DNA from 2 places in the Vibrio penaeicida genome. Region 2 is predicted to be linked to the other one. Evidence: riboswitches for the same ligand, from Rfam matches in the RefSeq annotation. Region 2 holds a riboswitch; the other holds the start of a gene.
The links. A riboswitch is a leader RNA that binds a small molecule or an ion and turns the genes downstream of it on or off. The one in region 2 is predicted to bind cyclic di-GMP.
Positions count from the first base shown of each region.

Region 1: linked by a shared signal. The riboswitch ahead of LDO37_RS06695 (TfoX/Sxy family DNA transformation protein) and the one ahead of LDO37_RS04025 (hypothetical protein) in region 2 are both predicted to bind cyclic di-GMP.

Region 1 is NZ_AP025144.1:1,426,322-1,436,461, forward strand. It holds gene LDO37_RS06670 (bifunctional diguanylate cyclase/phosphodiesterase) at 1-778, shown strand, start outside; gene glgC (glucose-1-phosphate adenylyltransferase) at 1,225-2,445, shown strand; gene glgA (glycogen synthase GlgA) at 2,447-3,898, shown strand; gene LDO37_RS06685 (alpha/beta fold hydrolase) at 4,072-4,869, shown strand; gene LDO37_RS06690 (putative signal transducing protein) at 4,847-5,176, opposite strand; gene LDO37_RS06695 (TfoX/Sxy family DNA transformation protein) at 5,311-5,901, opposite strand; cyclic di-GMP riboswitch class I at 6,026-6,119, opposite strand; gene purR (HTH-type transcriptional repressor PurR) at 6,281-7,285, opposite strand; gene torD (molecular chaperone TorD) at 7,648-8,289, opposite strand; gene torR (two-component system response regulator TorR) at 8,594-9,307, shown strand; gene elyC (envelope biogenesis factor ElyC) at 9,418-10,140, opposite strand, start outside.
Region 2 is NZ_AP025144.1:843,018-853,157, reverse strand. It holds gene LDO37_RS04065 (LysR substrate-binding domain-containing protein) at 1-132, shown strand, start outside; gene LDO37_RS04060 (DUF1127 domain-containing protein) at 269-478, opposite strand; gene LDO37_RS04055 (LysR substrate-binding domain-containing protein) at 588-1,535, shown strand; gene LDO37_RS04050 (TetR/AcrR family transcriptional regulator) at 1,553-2,122, opposite strand; gene LDO37_RS04045 (dihydrofolate reductase family protein) at 2,227-2,766, shown strand; gene fusA (elongation factor G) at 2,877-4,964, opposite strand; gene LDO37_RS04035 (haloacid dehalogenase-like hydrolase) at 5,336-6,217, opposite strand; gene LDO37_RS04030 (hypothetical protein) at 6,757-8,259, shown strand; cyclic di-GMP riboswitch class I at 8,456-8,554, shown strand; gene LDO37_RS04025 (hypothetical protein) at 8,594-10,111, shown strand.

The DNA.
Region 1 (10,140 bases), 580 kb from region 2:
TGAGTTAAGGCGCGCAATTACCAATAATGAGTTCAAGCTGGTGTATCAACCAATCTTAAACAATCGGTCGCAATTGGTTGAGTCGGCCGAAGCTTTAGTGAGATGGAATCACCCAGAAAAAGGTTTGATTCCGCCCTCTCACTTTATACCAGTGGCTGAAGATTCAGGTTTAATTCTAGAAATAGGGAACTGGGTCTTAGAGGAAGCCATATCTCAATTGAAAGTCTGGCTAGATGAAGGGCTAGGGATCAAAGACATTGCTGTTAACTTATCCGCTCTTCAAATTAATGATGCAGGCTTTGTGTCAAATATTAAAGAAATACTAGAACGCTACAAACTCCCTCCACAACACCTCACACTGGAAGTCACCGAAACGTCATTATTGGCAAGTTATACTGATGTTATTGCGAAAATAGGACAACTAAAAGATTTAGGAATAAAAATTGCACTTGATGATTTTGGAACGGGTTATTCGAGCTTGAGCTATTTGAATGAATTACCACTGACAAAATTAAAAATTGACCGCTCATTTGTGGCAAGAATCGATGAACCTCAAGAGCCTACCGTACTGTTAGATGCGATTATTTCTATCGCACATAACATGGGTTTAAGTATTGTGGCCGAGGGAATCGAAACCTTATCTCAATACGAGTATTTAGAAGCAAAACAGTGTGAATTTAGCCAAGGTTTTTATTTTAGTCCCCCTATTGATGCTAATTCGTTCCAAGCGTTACTTGCACAAAAACAGTGCATGAATGCACCAGTTAAAAACAATTAATTAACGAATCTCCAACGGAAAGCAAACGTTTGCTTGTTGTCGCACAATTGTTGGCATGGATCGCAAAATAATGATTGTAATTGCATATGCATTGAGTTAAAAATAAGCTCATAAATCGCACTTCGTAAAGTATAAATATAAAAGTGCAAAATAATAAATATGAACAATATCAGTATTTTTCGCTTGATTTGCCTGATGGAATGAGAAAGTTATTAATAGCTTCCATTTCTTAAAGCTTACGAATCAGGCTCACTATGTGAGTGGCAGTTATCTCTCCAAGAGATTTTCGTGGGGTTGCACATACGTTACACAAAGTGCGACGCATGTAATGTCGTGGTTCAACTCGGAGCAGAACACTGTCTCTGCACATGGACGTATGACCCAACAATCGAAACACACGTATTTCGTTAGTGCGGGCATAAAACTATAAGATATGGAGATATATAATGGCTGGTGTATTAGGAATGATTCTTGCGGGTGGGGAAGGTTCTAGACTAAGACCCCTAACAGGATCACGCAGTAAACCCTCGGTGCCTTTCGGAGGAAGCTATCGCCTGATAGATTTCGCTCTGAATAACTTTGTAAACGCAGATTTAATGAGAATTTATGTTCTCACGCAATTTAAATCTCAATCCCTTTATTTGCATATGAAGAAAGGTTGGAATTTGTCGGGTATTACAGACAGGTTCATCGACCCTATTCCTGCTCAAATGCGTGACGGTAAACGTTGGTATGAGGGTACGGCAGATGCTATCTACCAAAACATTCGGTTTATCGAATTAGCGCAACCTGATCAAGTTTGCATTTTTGGTTCAGACCATATCTACAAAATGGATATCAGGCAAATGCTTGACTTTCATAAGCGAATGGAAGCAAAACTTACGGTTTCAGCTTTGCGAATGCCGCTCAAAGAGGCGTCGCAATTCGGTGTTATTGAGGTAGATAAAAATGGAAAAATGATTGGTTTTGAAGAAAAACCAGAAAATCCAAAGTCCATTCCAGGTAGCCCCGAGGAAGCGTTAGTTTCGATGGGGAACTACATTTTCGACGCAGACTCATTGTGCAAAGAGTTACGTGAAGATGCAGACAGTGAAACATCCAGCCATGACTTTGGTAAAGACATTATTCCAAAGATGTTTCCATCCGGAGAAGTGTATGTTTACGATTTCTCTACCAACAAAATAAATGGTGAAAAGGGTTCTACTTACTGGAGAGATGTCGGCACGATAGATTCTTATTGGGCTGCGCATATGGATCTACTTGAAAAAGATCCTGAGTTTTCTCTGTATAACCGAAGCTGGCCATTGCATACCTATTACCCCCCTTTGCCACCAGCAACGTTTGTTGATACTAATGACGATTGTCGTGTACGTGTCAATGACAGCTTAGTGTCTGGCGGCAGCTACATTCAAGGATCATCTATTCACAAATCTGTTCTAGGCTATCGTAGTAACATTGCGAGTGGTTCGATTATTAGTGAATCTATCCTTTTAGGTGATGTAAAAATTGGTGCAGGTTGTAAAATACGTCGAACCATTATTGATAAAGATGTCGAAATTGCTCCAGGGACGATTATTGGTGAAGATCTAGAGCTTGATGCTCAGCGCTTCCACGTTTCCCCTGACGGTGTAGTCGTCATCAAGAAAGGAACGAAAGTTGGGTTCTAGTATGGATCGAATGAATATCTGGTTTACGGTTTCTGAAGCCGAAGGCTTGGTGAAAAGTGGTGGCTTGGCAGATGTTGCCAAAGCCCTACCTAAAGCCCTTCAAGTTCTAGGGCATGATGTATCGATAGTTATTCCGGGTTATCGAACCTTACCTGGGTTAGAAAGTGCCGAAGTTGTACTCAATACAGAGTTAGATTTCTGGCCACATGTTCACTATCAAGTAAAGAAGTTATCGCTAGATGGTGTTCCTGTATATGCCGTTGAATGCCATAAGTATTTTGATCGCAGTGAATTGTATGCGGAATCCAATCAGGCGTATCCAGATAACGGAGAGCGTTTCGGTTTTTTTGCCTCCGCTTGCCTCGATATTCTCCCTAAACTCGGAATAAAACCAGACATTATCCATGCCAATGACTGGCATACAGGGTTAGTACCGTTCTTATTAAAAACTCGCTATGAACATGATGAGCGCTTTCGCTCCATTAGAAGTGTTTTAACTGTACACAACGCGATTTTTAAGGGGGTCTATACCTATCACGACTTGGAAATTATTCCTGAGTTGAACCTGTCTGGTTTAGAGCGACTGCAATACGGTCAAGATCGCATCAGTATGCTACGCGCAGGTGTTGCGTTTGCGGACAAAGTGAATGCTGTTAGCCCTAATTATGCCGCAGAACTGATGACCACGTTAGGGTCACACGGAATGGTGGACGATTTTGTTCATCGCAGTGCAGACCTATACGGGATTCTTAATGGTTGCGATTATAGTGAATGGGATCCGAAGACGGACAAATACCTAGATCACCATTATGAGGCTGAAGCTTCGAGTATGGTGAAGGGTAAACAACTCAATAAATGCCAATTGCAGGAAGAGGTTGGGTTGCCAACAAAAGAGCTGCCTGTCTTTGGGATGGTTTGTCGTTTAACACACCAAAAGGGGTTCCACTACCTTTTGCCTATCATAGAGCAGTTTTTGCGAAATGACGTTCAGCTAGTTATCGTAGGCACGGGTGAGCCTCAAGTGGCTGCAAAACTTCATGAGGCCGCGAGTCGATACTCAAACAAATTTTCGTTTATTGAAGCTTACAACAATCGCTTAGCACACTTGGTTGAAGCTGGATCAGATTTCTTCCTGATGCCTTCAGAGTTTGAAGCATGTGGGTTGAACCAGATCTATAGTATGGCTTACGGAACGCTTCCGATTGTACGCGAAGTGGGCGGTTTAAAAGATACTGTGGTTGATTACGACACGGATGAAAAACTTGCGACTGGCTTCAGTTTCTTAGACCCAACACCAGAAGCATTGTTGATCGCGATGCAACGAGCGTTGATTCTATACTTGCAGCAACCCGATGAGGTTCAGCGCGTTCGTTTGAATGCAATGAATACGGAGTTTAGTTGGGAAGCATCGGCTAACGAGTATGTGAATATGTATCAGGCTGCGCTGCTGTAAAACAAGAGCGGGTTGAGTGTAGCCTGTTTGCGTAAAACCTCTGATGACAATAGCCTCTCAATGAAAATTGAGAGGCTTTTCTATGGTAGGAGGAGCTTGACCACCCAATTTACTCATATTGTGGTAAGCTTTTACCTAATAGAACTAGAAAGATTCATAATATTTGTTAAGCGATGTCGAACCCTTTGTTATTTCACAAGACTTATAACCACCCCACCAGTAATGAGTGGGTGGTCTTTGTTCATGGTGCTGGTGGTAGCTCTTCCATTTGGTTTAAGCAGATTAAAGCCTACAAGCAGCATTTTAATTTATTGCTTATTGATCTCAGAGGTCATGGGCGGTCGAACAATGTTATTCAAGATCTCCTTAAAAAAGGCTATACGTTCAAAGATATCTGCCAAGATATCTTGCAAGTATTGGATCATTTAAAAATTCAATCTGCTCACTTTGTTGGTATGTCTTTAGGAACCATCATTGTGCGAAACCTTGCCGAGATAGCCTCAGATCGAGTATCTACCATGGTATTGGGTGGGGCGGTAACTCGGTTTGATATTCGTTCACAGGTGTTGGTTAAGGTGGGAGATTGGAGCAAACACTTCATTCCTTACATGTGGTTGTACAGCTTGTTTGCTTACATAGTCATGCCACAAAAAAACCAAAAAGAATCGCGGCATTTATTTGTTAGAGAAGCGAAAAAGCTGTGTCAAAAAGAATTTAAGCGTTGGTACACCTTGGCAGCAGATGTAAACCCGTTGATGAAATATTTCCGTGAAAAAGAAATCCCGATTCCAACGTTATATCTGATGGGAGATAGAGATTATATGTTTCTTCGTCCAGTCAAAGAAATGGTGAGGATTCATAAACGCAGTGCGTTGATTGAAATTCCTGATTGTGGTCATGTGTGCAATGTGGAAAAACCAGATATTTTTAATGAAAAATCGATAGGGTTTATTCGTCAGCATGCTCGCTGACGTGGTGCCCACAGTTCCAACAGGCACCAAACTGAGCTTCTATCCATTCATCGCATTTCGGACAGCACCAGTTTGGTTTTGATTGGTTAGCGGTTTGATCGGTATAAGACTTCACAATCTTTTTGGCTTTGTCGTACTGAAATTCGTTGTTTAACCAAATATATGGTTCGGTGTCTGGACCAAATGGAAGCTCACCTTGCAAGCCAAATAGACCTTCACCACGAACTTCAACATCGATTCCCTGTGCCTTTAACAGCTCACATACAATATGAGCTTCTGTCGGGAGCGCAGTAGAGTACACCTTCATAGTTCGTCCAATATAGTCAATGAGTTTTAATTATGACAGCAAGTCGCCCATAAGGGTCTGTGCAGGATAGATAAACTGTGAATTTCAGCAATAAAAAAGCCTCCAAAGGAGGCTTTTTTAGCATGAAGGTTTAACTAACTTAAGCGTTTCATTAATTCATCACGTCTATCTTGAGGAATCACGGACCAGTGAGTGCCATTAATTGCACCCTCTAGAGCCCATAGTAGCTCTAAGCCAACATCGCTTGAATGAGTCTGCTTGATGGCTTTGAAGGCTTCAACAGAACCGAAGTTTTGTAACTCCTGAACGGAAGAGATTCCTGCTTTTTTGAGCATTCTTTCTGTACCCAAACGTAAATTAGGCAAGTCTTTCAAACGCGTTGGTTTGGTTTCGGCTTGCTTTTGTTTCTCTGTTCTTGCAACTTTCAGCGCTAGAGAAGCTTTCTCTATGATGTCATTGGTATTATCCCAACTGGTTTCTGGGAGTGCAAAATACTTGGTGACAACCGGAAACCCGCGCTTCTTGTACACATAAGGTTTTAAACCTTGTTGTTCGAACTTTTGAGCACTTTTTGAGTCAGCTCTGATGTGTAAAGTGTTTTGAACGACTAAGGCGAACATAGTGTCATCGGCGAAAACGCCAAAACCACCAAACATAGAACGTGATTTTATCGTCCCTAATGGTTCAAATAGCTTCAATGAGTTTTTAAGTATTGGTTTATCCATGCTGTACTGTCTCGGCTAAAGAAGTTATGCCACTACTAAGTTCAGGTCCGAGAAAAAATAGCAAAGTGATGCAGTCAGATGTCAGAGTTTGGTTAACTCTGGAAAAGAAGTATGCATATTTACCATCGGCAACCCCGCTACCATATTGATTTCAAATAAATCCATTTAGGCCGGAAGCTTTGCGTCCCACTTTTTCAAATGGTTTGCCCTGTGCGTGACAATAAAATCATAGAGAAAAACCGGAACAAGCATCACATCAAAATGCTTTATGTGTGATCTGCCTTCAAAAAATAAATGTACAGATATAAATATTGTTTCTTATTTGGGCAATAAAGCAAAAAGCCTGACATATAGCCAGGCTTAATTAGAATTAACTAATTTAATTTAACTTTTTAACAGAACTTCTCTCTACGATTTCAGGATGCATCTCGAAGATGCGTTTATCGTGTTCTTTGTCTTTGATTCTTTGGAGAAGGATTTCAAATGCCGTTTTACCCACTCGGCGCTTAGGCTGGTGGACGGTTGTCAGAGGAGGAGAAAAGTATCCTGATAGCTCAATATTGTCGTATCCAATGATCGAAATGTCATCAGGAACACGGACACCGTTCTCTTGAAGACGGCTAATGACCCCGAGTGCCATAAGATCATTAAAGCAGAAAACGGCTGTTGGTCTGTTTTCCATAGCAAGGATCTTGTCCGCCGCTAAGACAGCGGTATCACATTCGAAGTTGCCGACAAGTATGCGTTCTTGCTTGAATTCAATATCGTATTCTCTCAGCGCTCGCTTGTAGCCAATGACCCGTTCAATACAAGCCACTTTTTCTTCATGGCCAGTAAGACAGGCAATATCGGTATGACCATTGTCTAAAAGATATTTTGTCGCTAAGTAACCACCTTCCTCAGAGTTATCTATTATCTTATCGGCTTGGGAACTCTCTGGACCCCAATCCATGATCACTTTTGGAATGGATGAGTGCGCATCAAGCATTTCACGAAGATCTTCAGTTAAATCTGAGCACATGACCAAGATGCCATCTACACGCTTCTCAGCAAGCATACGAATATAATCCCGTTGCTTTTCATATATCCCGCCGGTGTTGCACAAGATCAACGTGTAGCCTTGGCGATAACAGTAACTTTCAACGCCATCGACGACTTCTGCAAAGAATGGATTAGAAGACTGTGTAACTAACATACCTATAGTACGAGTCGTGTTGCACTTTAAGCTACGTGCAACAGCGCTCGGTGCATAGTTTAGTTCTTCTACTGCTTTTTTAACTTTCTCTTGTGTAGTTTCAGCAACAAAGCGTGTTTTATTTATAACATGCGAAACCGTTGTAGTTGATACTCCGGCAAGTCGTGCGACATCTTTAATAGTGGCCATAAAACAAATATCCTGTAGAGCCGAGCTAAGGGGTAAGGTGCTAAATTTAAAGTAGCTAATGTTTTCAGCAAGGCGGATTTCATTGTGTTATTAAAATCGACTAAAAACACAAAAACCGCTATTAATACAGCGGCTTAGTTAATGCTTTTCAGCGTTTCATATTTTATCGTTTGCGATCACGATCTTAGTCTTTAATTTCCTATGTGACAATGGAGTGAATCGTAAAAAATTATACCAAGTGTCACATTTATGAGGAATCCTAATATTTTTTAAGGGTGCTGTTTTATATTTAAAACAAATTAGCTCAATACCTAAGTAAAGTCTTCGAGCTCAATACTATCAAGATATCCCACCTTGCCGGTTTACTCGCCAGAAATATATTGGCGGTCTAGTTCGACAAAACTCACAAGCAATTGTGACAAAGCTGCGTAGAACCCAAAGCCATCATAATTTTTGCAGTTCTTGTTAAATATTGGAAGCCAAGTCATGAGATGCGTATTTATGAACCACAGCTGTTCTCGCAGTGCATCTTCAAACTGCTCGTTCGTTTTTAATTCGTTTGAGCGAATAATGAGGTTACCCAAAAAGTCCAATTGAATGGCGAGGTGATCTGCTGGCTCGTTAAACCCCTCTAGCAAAGAGACACCTTTTTCTCTTAACAATGATTCCATTTGTTTCGCTGGTTCATCATTGAGCAGACCAGATTTGTAGATTGAGGCGTATGGCAAGGCCGCTTTTTTATCTGTGGTCAGAAATAGGCCACAAAAATCCGCAGCGAGTTCTAACTGAGCATCTTCTCTATCTTGGAGTTTATTCAGGGATTCGATAAGTTGCTGAGCCGCCGGTTTTAAGGTTTCGTTTTCTGCAAGACCGCTAATGAAGCCCCTGATTTCAGCCGTGTGGTAATGCTCCAACTCTTCTTGTTTCAGTTCATGAGCAAAAAGGCTAGAAAGCCACCAGTAAATCTCTGCGCGCTTTTCGTTGAATGCTTTTGTTTCTTGCATAGCGTTGCCGCTCCGTATGAGGTTATTGGCGCAATTCTAACGAATTAAGATGAACAGAACTAATCTAAAGTATGGCAAGAAATGAAAATAAAAATCAGGTTATGAATAGGAGCCAAATTGGTTGCTTTGAATCAATAAAAGTTAGGAAATTGCCTTCTTTTTAACGAATTCGCTAGAAATGTAACTTTTTGTGAATAGAATATAAAGAGTCGCAAATAGACTGTGGCAAGTTTGTCTTTATATTTACATTAAAGTCGAACAAATACCTTATATATCCTTATAAATACAAAAGAAAGTGGTGTAGATGAGCTATCACGTATTAGTCGTAGAAGACGATGTGGTTACCCGTAGCAAGCTGGTGGGCTATTTCCAGAACGAAGGCTATCAAGTTAGCGAAGCTGAAAGTGGCGAGCAAATGCGCGCAATTTTAGAAGAGCAATCTGTTGATTTAGTCATGCTGGATATTAACTTACCAGGCGAAGACGGGCTAATGCTGACTCGTGAACTACGCAGTCAATCTGATATAGGGATCATCCTCGTCACAGGACGCACGGATAGCATTGATAAAATTGTCGGCCTAGAAATGGGTGCCGATGATTACGTGACAAAACCTTTTGAGCTTAGAGAGCTTCTGGTTAGAGTAAAAAATTTGTTGTGGAGAATTTCCGCTGCACGTCATGCTCCAGCGAAAGAAGACAGAAAAGAAGAATCTGGGCAACTAATCCGTTTTGGAGAGTGGACGTTTGATATCCAACGTCGTGCACTTAGCCGTAATGGCGAACCTGTTAAACTGACCAAAGCCGAGTACGAGTTGCTTGTGGCTTTGTCTTCACACCCAAACAAGGTTCTTAGCCGAGAACGTATATTAAACATGATTAGCCATCGTGTTGATGCGCCTAATGATAGAACCATTGATGTTTTGATTCGTCGAATGAGAGCTAAGATGGAGTTCGATCCGAAAAATCCACAGATTTTTGTCACCGTGCACGGTGAAGGTTACATGTTTGCTGGAGATTGATGCTGATATTGACTTTAATCAGCAGTAAATGATTATTAAGATAGAAAAAACCGAGGGTAGCATCCTCGGTTTTTTTGTTGGTAATTTGATACCTCAAAAGCTAAATCAATTTAAGAAGCTTCATTGAGCTGTGCGTTGGAGTTAGTCGCAAAATCTCGAAGGGTTTGCCACCAAAGCCCCAAACGTTCATGCCAATACGTTTCTGTCCATTCCAAGTATTTAGCTTGAGGGCGATACTTGTTCCATGGCTGCATCGTGCCATTGGAAGCCAGAAAGTTCGTAGGTGCTGGAACGGGGTCAATACCCGCATCATTAAATTCACGCAGTGCACGTGTCATATGGCTTGCCGAAGTGACAAGTACCAGTTCTTTGTTATTTACAAACACGGAAGCTTGTCTTGCTTCTTCCCACGTATCTTTTGCTGTCTCCAAAAGAATGATATCGGGTTTTGCGACGCCTAATGCGAGTGCTACTTTCGCCATCATTCGAGCATTACTGATCTCAGAGCCACCAGCGTAGCCAGACAAAATCAATTTTGCACCGGGATACATCCTAAGAATGCGAATACCTTCGGATAACCGCATTAATGCCGTTCGGCTTAATTCCGATGTTGGTGGAATATCATCATCAACAACGTGGCCGCTTCCCAACACCATCACATAGTCAACAGTGCCTTCTATAGGTAGAAAGCCTTTGTGTTGACGCTCCATCGGCATCAATAGTCCACTGGCAACAGGTTGGAAAGAAGAAAGGAAAATGCCAGTGAAAGACACGAAAATCAAAAAACAGCCAGTTCCTCTTTTTAAGGTGAACATGACCAACAATAGCCCCAC
Region 2 (10,140 bases):
AAATTTCATTTGTATTCCGACCCGAGTTCTCCACGTCGTGACCGAATCAAAGCCTTCTCAGATTGGATGCATTTCGAAGTATCCACTATTTCAGAGAACGTAGCCCTAGGCTCTGTTGATCTTTCGATGTGATTTTGCAGCAAAAAGATTGCCGCCAAAAAAGAAAAAACTCAGCATGATAATCATGCTGAGTGCGCGACACATTAAGCGTTTTGTTAGCTCCTACGCCGACAACAAAACGGGATACAGGAAGGTCGCTAACTTGGAGTTAATCCCAAAACGACCGATGAGATTCTTTGTAAACTTGTTCTTTAGTTAAGCCGAGATCATCAAGCAAATACTCAGGAATTTCCGCCATCTGCTTGCGCGTGTGGTAATTTTGATGCCATCGCTTAATCTCAGAGAAAATTTTCTTAATCAAATCTGCCGGCTTTCTTGCCACTACTCGTGCCGAATAAATCGCTGATACAGTCATCATTTCCTCCTTGATTAGTTTAAGCTTCGGGGTTAATAATTAATCAAATTAAGTGCGTAGACAAACGATAGAAATTGACATTGAGTTAAGGAAAACTTAAGTGAAAGATAAAATGCCGCCGCTTCAAGGGCTTTACTATTTTTATATTGCTGGGGAATCGGGAAGTTTTAAAGCAGCGGCTAGCCGTTTATTTGTAACGGCAGCTGCAGTTAGCCAACAAATTAGGCTACTTGAGGAATGGCTTGGAACCGAGTTATTTGTCCGACAGCATAGGAAAGTTCACTTAACTCATGAAGGCGAAATGTTATTCAGACAAGCTCAAAAAGGCTTTGCACACTTACAGGATGGGATTCGACAAATAAACCAAGATCCCGATCCAAATCGCTTATCCATTTCCACGCTTCCTTCTTTTGCTCAACATTGGCTTGTACCTAGAATTCGCCATTTCAGAGAAAGACATCCAGAAATTGCTTTACTTATCGAGCCCAAAAATGAATTGGTTACCTTCCAAGATTCCAGCGTCGATTTATGCATTCGCTATGGAACGGGGAATTACAAAAACGTCGAAAGCATTTGGCTCATGGATGAAGTGGTATACCCAGTTTGCCACCCGCTTTACCAAAAAGAACATCAGATCCACACTATTGAAGATCTAAGTAAAGCCGATCTAATTGAAGATATGTGGCCAGATATGGATTGGCAATTATGGCAGCAAACACTTGGTATAGAAGCTGGAAAGTCCACCCTTCAATACGACGGTTCGCATTTCGTTTTAGAAGGTGCATTATCTGTACAAGGCGTGGCGTTGGTTAAACACAGCCTCGCTTATCGTTATCTGCAAGAAGGAAAGTTGGTGCGAATTGGCGATGTTGGCTTAAAGCCTAAGTTTAATTACTTTCTATGTGCTCCCTCCGGTTACTTTCGCCGTGAAAAAATCCAAACATTTGCCACTTGGATACAGCAGCAAGTGCAAGAATTTTGTAGCCTTGGTCGTGAAGGGTTAACAATCATCGAAACGGACTACTCGCTCAAGTGGAATGGAAAAAAACACAGAACGTGAGTTAAGTTCTCCTCCCTCTAGTCGCTCTGATGAATATTCTTTAGAGCGATACAGTAAAGAGCTAATGCGCCATCAAGCATCTGTATATTTAGCGCGTCTTTATCCTGATTGCAGTTCATCGCTAAAGCAAAACCATGCAAGTAATCTCCCAATAAGTCTAATGCCTGCTTTTCTTGTTCATCGTTGAGTTCAAGTGGCTGCGTCACCAACTTAAAGCGTTCAAAAAACACCTCCGCTGGGCTTGTGGAGCTCATTGTAAGTAAGGTTTCCAATAGACCAGGATAGGTATCCAATAGGGAAACATAGCTCGCGCACAAAGCCTTTAATTCTGCCTCCCATTCAAGTGTTGATGTGGGCATGTAGATCTCTTCAATAAGCGATGTGGTGATCGCTTCAAGCAACGCATACTTGTTTTCAAAGTAATAGTAAATCGCCATCGCATCTACCTCGAGGGCAGTAGCTACCCCTCTGATACTCGGCAATTTTCCTTGCTCTTTTAACAACGCTTTTGCTGTGGAAAGGATGGCTTCCGAATTCAATTGAGGTTTGTTGCCCGTTGGACGTCCTCGCTTCTTCTTGACAGTCATTTCTCTTTTCTCTTAAACTCTAATTAAAATTCTACACTGTAGAATAATTTAAACTGACTTATTTGCCAAGTCACTTACTTCCCCCTTAAAAAAGGAGATCACTCATGGCAAACATCGTTTTTATTGCGACCAGCCTCGATGGATATATTGCAGATAAAGAAGGCAATCTCGATTGGCTTAACTCTGCTTCAACTCCAGAGGGCAATGATATGGGCTTTTCAGCTCTGATGGAGCGTGTTGACGGTCTAATCATGGGAAGAAATACGCTGGATACCATTTTGAGTTTTGGCGTTGATTGGCCATACATCAAACCCGTTTTTGTTTTAAGTCACACCATGGCGTCAGTGCCCAAAGGATACGAAGATAAAATTTTTCTAATCAACGGCGATTTGAAAACGGTGATTCACGATTTAAACAGAAAGGGATTTAACGATTTGTATATTGATGGTGGGATCACCATACAAAATTTCTTAGCGGAAGATCTGATAGACGAATTGATTTTAACATCTATTCCTGTGCTGTTAGGTGGAGGTTCTCCTTTGTTTGGAGAGCTAAGCGCACCACTCAACTTTGAATTGGTAGAGAGCCAAACGTTCAACGCTGCTATTACACAAAGCCATTACGTTCGAAAACGAACAACATAACCCATAAAACACATAACCTAATGGCATCCAAAACTTAAAGAGCGTCTAATAAAACAAAAGCCCCGCCAGCAAGGCTGACGGGGCTTTCAAGTTACGTTAGAGGAAAAGAATTACTTCTTCTCTTTCTCTTCTTTAACTTTAGCGATTACTTCTTCAGCAACGTTTTGTGGACATGCTGAGTAGTGTGCGAACTCCATAGAGAACTGACCACGACCAGAAGTAATTGTACGTAGGTGACCAATGTAACCAAACATCTCAGATAGAGGTACATCAGCTTTGATACGTACGCCAGTAGTACCAGCTTGTTGGTCTTTGATCATACCACGACGACGGTTAAGGTCACCGATTACGTCACCAACGTTGTCTTCTGGAGTGAACACGTCAACGTTCATGATTGGCTCTAGAAGTTGAGCGCCCGCTTTAGGCATAGACTGACGGAATGCGCCTTTCGCTGCGATTTCAAATGCGATTGCAGATGAGTCAACTGCGTGGAAGCCACCGTCGAATAGCTCAACTTCAACGTCTAGAGTTGGGAATCCAGCAAGAACACCGTTTTCCATCATTGACGCGAAGCCTTTCTCTACTGCAGGCCAGAATTCTTTAGGTACGTTACCACCAACAACTGTTGAAGAGAACGTAAAGCCTGAGTTTGGCTCACCTGGTTTGATACGGTAGTCGATCTTACCGAACTGACCAGAACCACCAGACTGCTTCTTGTGCGTGTAGCTATCTTCAATCGCTTGAGTGATAGTCTCACGGTAAGCTACCTGAGGTTGACCAACGATTAGGTCTACGCCGTAAGTACGCTTAAGGATATCAACCTTAATGTCTAGGTGAAGTTCACCCATACCTTTAAGGATTGTTTCACCTGAATCTTCATCAGTCTCAACTTGGAATGATGGATCTTCTGCAACCATCTTACCGATAGCGATACCCATTTTCTCAGAACCGCCTTTGTCCTTAGGAGCAACAGCGATAGAGATTACTGGTTCTGGGAAGATCATTGGCTCAAGCGTACACTCGTGCTTAGGATCACATAGCGTGTGACCAGTTTGAACGTTCTTCATACCTACTACAGCGATGATGTCACCCGCTTGTGCAGAAGTCAGTTCGTTACGCTCATCTGCTTGCATCTCAACCATACGGCCAATACGCTCAGTTTTACCTGTAGCAGAGTTAAGGATTGTATCACCCTTGTTAAGTACACCAGAGTAGATACGGATGAACGTAAGTGCACCGAAGCGGTCGTCCATGATCTTAAATGCTAGAGCACGTAGTGGCTCGTCTGCAGATACTGTTGCAACTTCACCAGTTGGTTCACCTGTTTCAGCGTCTGTTAGAGGCTGAGGATCAACTTCTGTTGGAGATGGTAGGTAATCAACTACAGCGTCAAGAACGATCTGAACACCCTTGTTCTTAAATGCAGAACCACAGAATGTTGGGAAGAACGCTAGATCACGAGTACCTTTACGGATACAACGCTTGATGTCTTCGATAGAAGGCTCTTCACCTTCCATGTACGCTTCCATTAGGTCGTCGTCTTGCTCTACAGCCGTTTCGATTAGCTCTTCACGGTACTGTTCTACGTCGTCAACCATATCAGCTGGGATATCTTGGATTTCGTAGTTTTCTGGAAGACCAGAATCGTCCCATACGTAAGCTTTTTTGCTTAGTAGGTCAACAACACCAACGAACTCATCTTCGCGACCGATTGGTAGAACCATAACTAGTGGGTTAGCACCAAGTACGTTCTTCACCTGATCAACAACGTTGTAGAAATCTGCACCCATACGGTCCAGTTTGTTTACGAAGATAAGACGAGATACTTCTGATTCGTTCGCGTAACGCCAGTTAGTTTCTGACTGAGGCTCAACACCACCAGAACCACAGAATACACCGATACCGCCATCAAGTACTTTAAGAGAACGGTATACTTCAACTGTGAAGTCAACGTGTCCAGGAGTATCGATAACGTTTAGACGGTGATCGTTCCAGAAACAACTTACTGCAGCCGACTGAATTGTAATACCGCGCTCAGCTTCCTGTTCCATGAAGTCAGTTGTTGATTCACCATCGTGAACTTCACCAGTCTTGTGGATCTGACCAGTAAGCTTAAGGATACGTTCAGTCGTTGTGGTTTTACCCGCATCAACGTGCGCGAAAATACCAATGTTTCTGTATTTCGATAAATCTGCCATTGTCTTACTCTATTAATAGGATATAAAATGCGCGCAGAGTATATCACAATCTGTCAAGACTGATACCCTTGCGTGCATTTGTAGAAAAAAAACTTTTTAACATTATTTTGAAATAAAAAGTAGCTCTTGGAAGTAAAAAGTAGCCTTAAAAGTTTTTCAATTTGATGAATACGCGTTAACTCACCATGCCCCGTTACACTCCATTACCTTGAAAACACTCCATTACCTTGAAAAGGTTTGCCATTCGGCTACCTTACCTTCTTCTCAACGAGCGTTACTCTTCTTTCTTAGTTAAGAAATTCGATCTTTGAACTCTGCATTTCGAGTTTGTACAAGTATAAGTAGTGGGGACACATTTTCAGATTCAAAGGTTAGACTTTTTTATGGTTGTCTGTAAAGACACGATACCAATCATTCTTCATAGAAATACGCGTTAACTGGGTGTTATCTTGCTCAAGCCAATGTTCTATGGAGTGGCTTAAAGAGTATTGGTACTCTCTTTCGGGATCATCGTGGTCAACCACATAACATTGAGCAGATGGATTCTTCTTTAACGTCCACTCTAACAATTCAAAGTCGCCGTCCGAATTCCCGACCACCAATACTGGAGCGATTTCACAACGAGACTCAACAGAACACACTTTCTCTTCATTTATATTGAGTGCGATCGGTTGACCTCCACTTTTACCATACAGTTCAGATCCAAATACCTTATCAGCATGAATACCGAACACAGCTTCAATCCATGGACGAACAAATGGTTCGGAACTGCCAGTACAAACGTAACAAGTGAATTGCTGGGAATGAAGTTCATCTATCCACTCTTTCATAGGTAGATAAGCGAGATCCAGATAAGAACAAGAGAAATCGCGATGTTTAGCTCTATCCAGCCATTCACCACTCATCATTTCCAACTGTGTGTTCGAGTAATCAGGGTATGCAAGGTTAAAGGCATCGATTAAAACCATCCCAGAACCCGCAAACTGTTTTTCAGCCAGCGCTACTGCTTTAGAAACCTGAGAGCGAACCGTTTCATCCAAATCCTCTTGCAAAGCCACTTTTAACTTGTCAATAACAAAGAAGATTTCGGCAAAATACGGTTTCTCGCACCACATGGTGCCATCTAAATCAAACACCGCCACCCGCTTCTCTGGTGAAAGATATTGCGGAGATTGCGGGTCTATCCAATTATGCAGTGCTTGTTTCCAAGCAAAATAGACAGGGGTTTCGTTCCAATATGAAGATGAATTCAATGAAGGCTCCGTTTTTAAGTCGCACATTAAGATCAAGTTACTTCAAGAAGACATTTTCAGCGAATAATTCTTCTTTTCTTCGGTGAAAATCTCGGATGTCAACATAAAAAACAATCAAATTACTGACAGAAGATCACAATAAGAAGACAAAAAAAGTACTTTTTTATAATTTTAGTTCAAACAAAGTATGTAATACTTGAAAGGGTATCAATATTGATACCACCTATTTCCCCACCAATATTTATCAAGCAAATTAGATAGATATATATGACGGTTTTATTACATAGTTCATGGCGCTTAGTAAAGTACTAGAAAACTCACTTCCCAGACTGACCTCCACCTCATCAATTAACACTTTTATCATGTAGGCGAAGTTGCCTATTTAGCTTATTTTTCGCCCAACACTTATTGGTAAACCCGTTAACGACAGGCTGCCAATTTACCACTTTGAACTTGGGGAGAAAGTTTTAAGTGGATTGTCTATAAAAGCGGTATTTCGATAAGCACCGCACTCACTATAAATACAAGGAATGGACGTTATGACTAAGCGATTGCTCTTAACTGCCTCTACTTTGGCTCTTGCGACAGTATCAACATTTGCTGTATCTGGAGAAACTTACACTCAGAACTTTAACGGTTTCGCTAACCAGACCGATCGAGGTTCTTGGGGAACCGTGGATTTCACACCTAGTACACCAGACCTAACCCCTTCAGATAAAGCGTCATATGTTAATGACAGCGATGAACTTCAATTTGAAGTGCGTTGGACATGGAACACCATGCGTCGCATGTTAGGAAAGCAAGCTTTCAATACTTTAAGAAAGAAAATTGGGGTTCAAAAGCTTCGCCAGCTTATTGATACACAGTGTGAAGCTCGCATCGAAGTAGGCACACAACGCACATACAATTACGGTGCGCCTTCTGTTGGTGGCTATGTCGCGGAGATGGATTCAGATATCTATCACTGTAACCGCAACAATCCAAATATTACTGTAAACGGTGTTGTTTATCCTCTTTCCTATCCACAGAAATCTTCTACTGTGAATATGCGTACTTTTGTTCCAACAACACCAGGTTCTAAATACTCACTGACCATCAAGTACCACAAACGCAATTACAACTATAGCCGTTTCGGGATTACAGAAGCACAAGCGTACCGTAACATGAATGTTTGGGTTCGTGGAGCGCTTGAAGAAGCATCCCTGCAAGGTGTTGGCGATATTACTTTTACTGGACAACGTGTACGCCTGCCAGCCAATCCTTCAATCTCTGACGCCAACCAAGAAGATGGATTCAACGTAGCGACTATTAGCTTCACAGCAAATCGATTCTACACACCAATTGCATTAGCAGACAGTGGTCACCCAGACTCGTATGGTCTATTGATCAATGAAATCCAAACTGAAGTTACCGAGGTTAATCCTTTTAAAGAAACCTGTGAGCTGTTCTTCCCACCAAACAGCGGCGGTCTGAAAAAATGTCTCACCTCTGGTGGCGAACAAACACCTGATATGTTGAGCTGTAACCTAGAAGTCGACGAGACGTTAGGCAACTTCAAGGTAAATAAAGCGGGATATCGAGCTGAAGCCGAACCTTGGCGTTACGATCCAAACAACCTTTTCCACGTGAAAAACTACTACAGCGTAGGTAAAGGTGGCATCTCAACCTTGAGACTAGCGAACAATGGTCAATATTCTGGCTGTCCAATCTATGGCAAGACACTAAGATTAGAAGAGTTCACTGGTAACAACTGGGATTACACTCGCTTTGCAGAGCAAGGTTGGATTCAAGTACGACTAGCATGCTTAGACGAGAACAACATACGTGTAGCACGCTGGGAAACATTAGAAACTGAACGTCCAGATAACCTACTTATCACTAATAAGAAAGTAGATAAAGTGTTCAACGATGATGATTACCAGTCTTGTTTACTTCGCGCGATTCGCTTCGTAGACAGAACGCACCTTATCCCGGAAGACCAACCTGGTTACTCCGCAGCAAGTGATGGTTATGACGTTCGTAACCTTCGTATCGAAAATTAGAAGTCTTAGGGTCTAGTACCTTAGGTTGAACTGCATGACTCAATCTCCTCCAACCCCGGAGTTATGCAGTTCCTTTTCTCTTCGGTTCTCATTCCCGTAATCTAAATTAGCTATCTCTGATATAAGATATCAGTAGCATATGTGAGAATGCCTGTTTTCCTGCATTTTTTTTGAATGGAGATCATGTATTCTACCGCGACTCTTAGGGCTAACTCATTGAGAGATGAGGGCGCAAAATGACAGTACCTAAACAACCTTCTAGGGTGTTTGCTTTTAGGTAGGCTGCATTGCTGAGTGTTTTTACCGAGACGAAAACACAAAGGAATTTAGAGTAATGAAATTGAAACTTTTAGTTGCAGGCTTAGTTGCATTTGCAGCCACACAAGCACAAGCATTTGTACCCGCAAGTGTCATCGATAATAACAAACCAAAAGCTGAAGAGTACGTACAGGACTTTAACAGCTACAAGAATCAAGTTTGGGGTTATTGGGCAACCGTTGACCTATCACCCAATCAAACGCTTTCACCAAGTAACAAAGCTGCTTACACCACCAGCAATCAAAACATCTTATTCGAAGTCCGCTGGACTTGGAACACACTTAGAAAAATGCTGGGCTCAAACCAATTTGATGAACTTCGCAACAGCATCGGTGTAGATGAAATCCGCCGCCTTGTTGATCAAGTATGTGAAGCTCGCGCAGAAGTCGGTAAACATAAAACGTATAACTTCGGCAGCCCACTTCCTTGGTGGGAGCAAAAGAAACAGTATCTGACAGAGTTAGATTCAGATACTTATCACTGCCAGAAGCACAAGCCTGCTATCTATGTCAGCGGTAAGCGTTACGACTTGTCTTACCCTAAAAACAACGCTTCTACAGTAAACTTACGTACATTTATCCCAACAACACCGGGCTCTGAGTACGAAGTTGAAATTCGTTACACTAAACGTAACTATCACAATAGTTCCAACAATGCATACCGTGACGTAGCAGTATGGGTTCGTGGCGATATCGAATCAGCAAAACTGGATGGTGGTTCAAACGCAAGCTTTGATGGTCAGCGTGTGAGCTTACCAGCCGCTCCTAACGCTAGCCGCGATGGTCACGGTTTCTACGTTGCACGTATTAAATTTACGGCAGACCGCTTCCACACTGCAGTTGCTATTGCAGACAAAGGTCTTCCTGATTCATACGGTATCTTGGTGAACAAAGTACGTACCCATGTAACGAAAGTGAATCCAAATAAAGAAACCTGTGAAGTGCTATTCCCAGCAGGTAGCCAAGAGCTGCTTAACTGTTTGAATGGTGGCGAGCCAGCACCTGAAGTTATCAGCTGTAACCTTGAAGTGGACTCTACACTTGGTAACGTAGTGGTAGACCAAGCAGGTTACCGTGCGACAAGTGAACCATGGCGTTACGACCCTCTTAATATCCTACATACTAAGAACTTCTACGGTGTAGGTAGAGAAGGCATCACAACGTTCAACATGGCTTCTAACGGCAAATACTCTGGTTGTCCTATCAAAGGTAAGCGTCTAAGACTGGACGAGTACACTGCGAACAACTGGGACTACGAGCGTTGGGCAGAGCAAGGCTTAGTGAAAGTTAAACTTTCTTGTGTTGACAATGGTATCCGTGCGAGCCGCTGGGAAGTCATTGAAACTGAGCTAGAGAACAATTATCTAATCACAAACAAGAAAATCGACAAATTGTTCAACGACGCTAAGTACGACAACTGCTTGCTTACAGCAGTACGTTTTGTTGACCGTACGCACCTAATTCCAGAATCACAGTCTGGTTACGATGCGAACAGTGATGGTTTTGATGTACGTGCTATGCGTATCGAAAACTAAACACCTTTTCGAGTAATACCTTCCTAAAA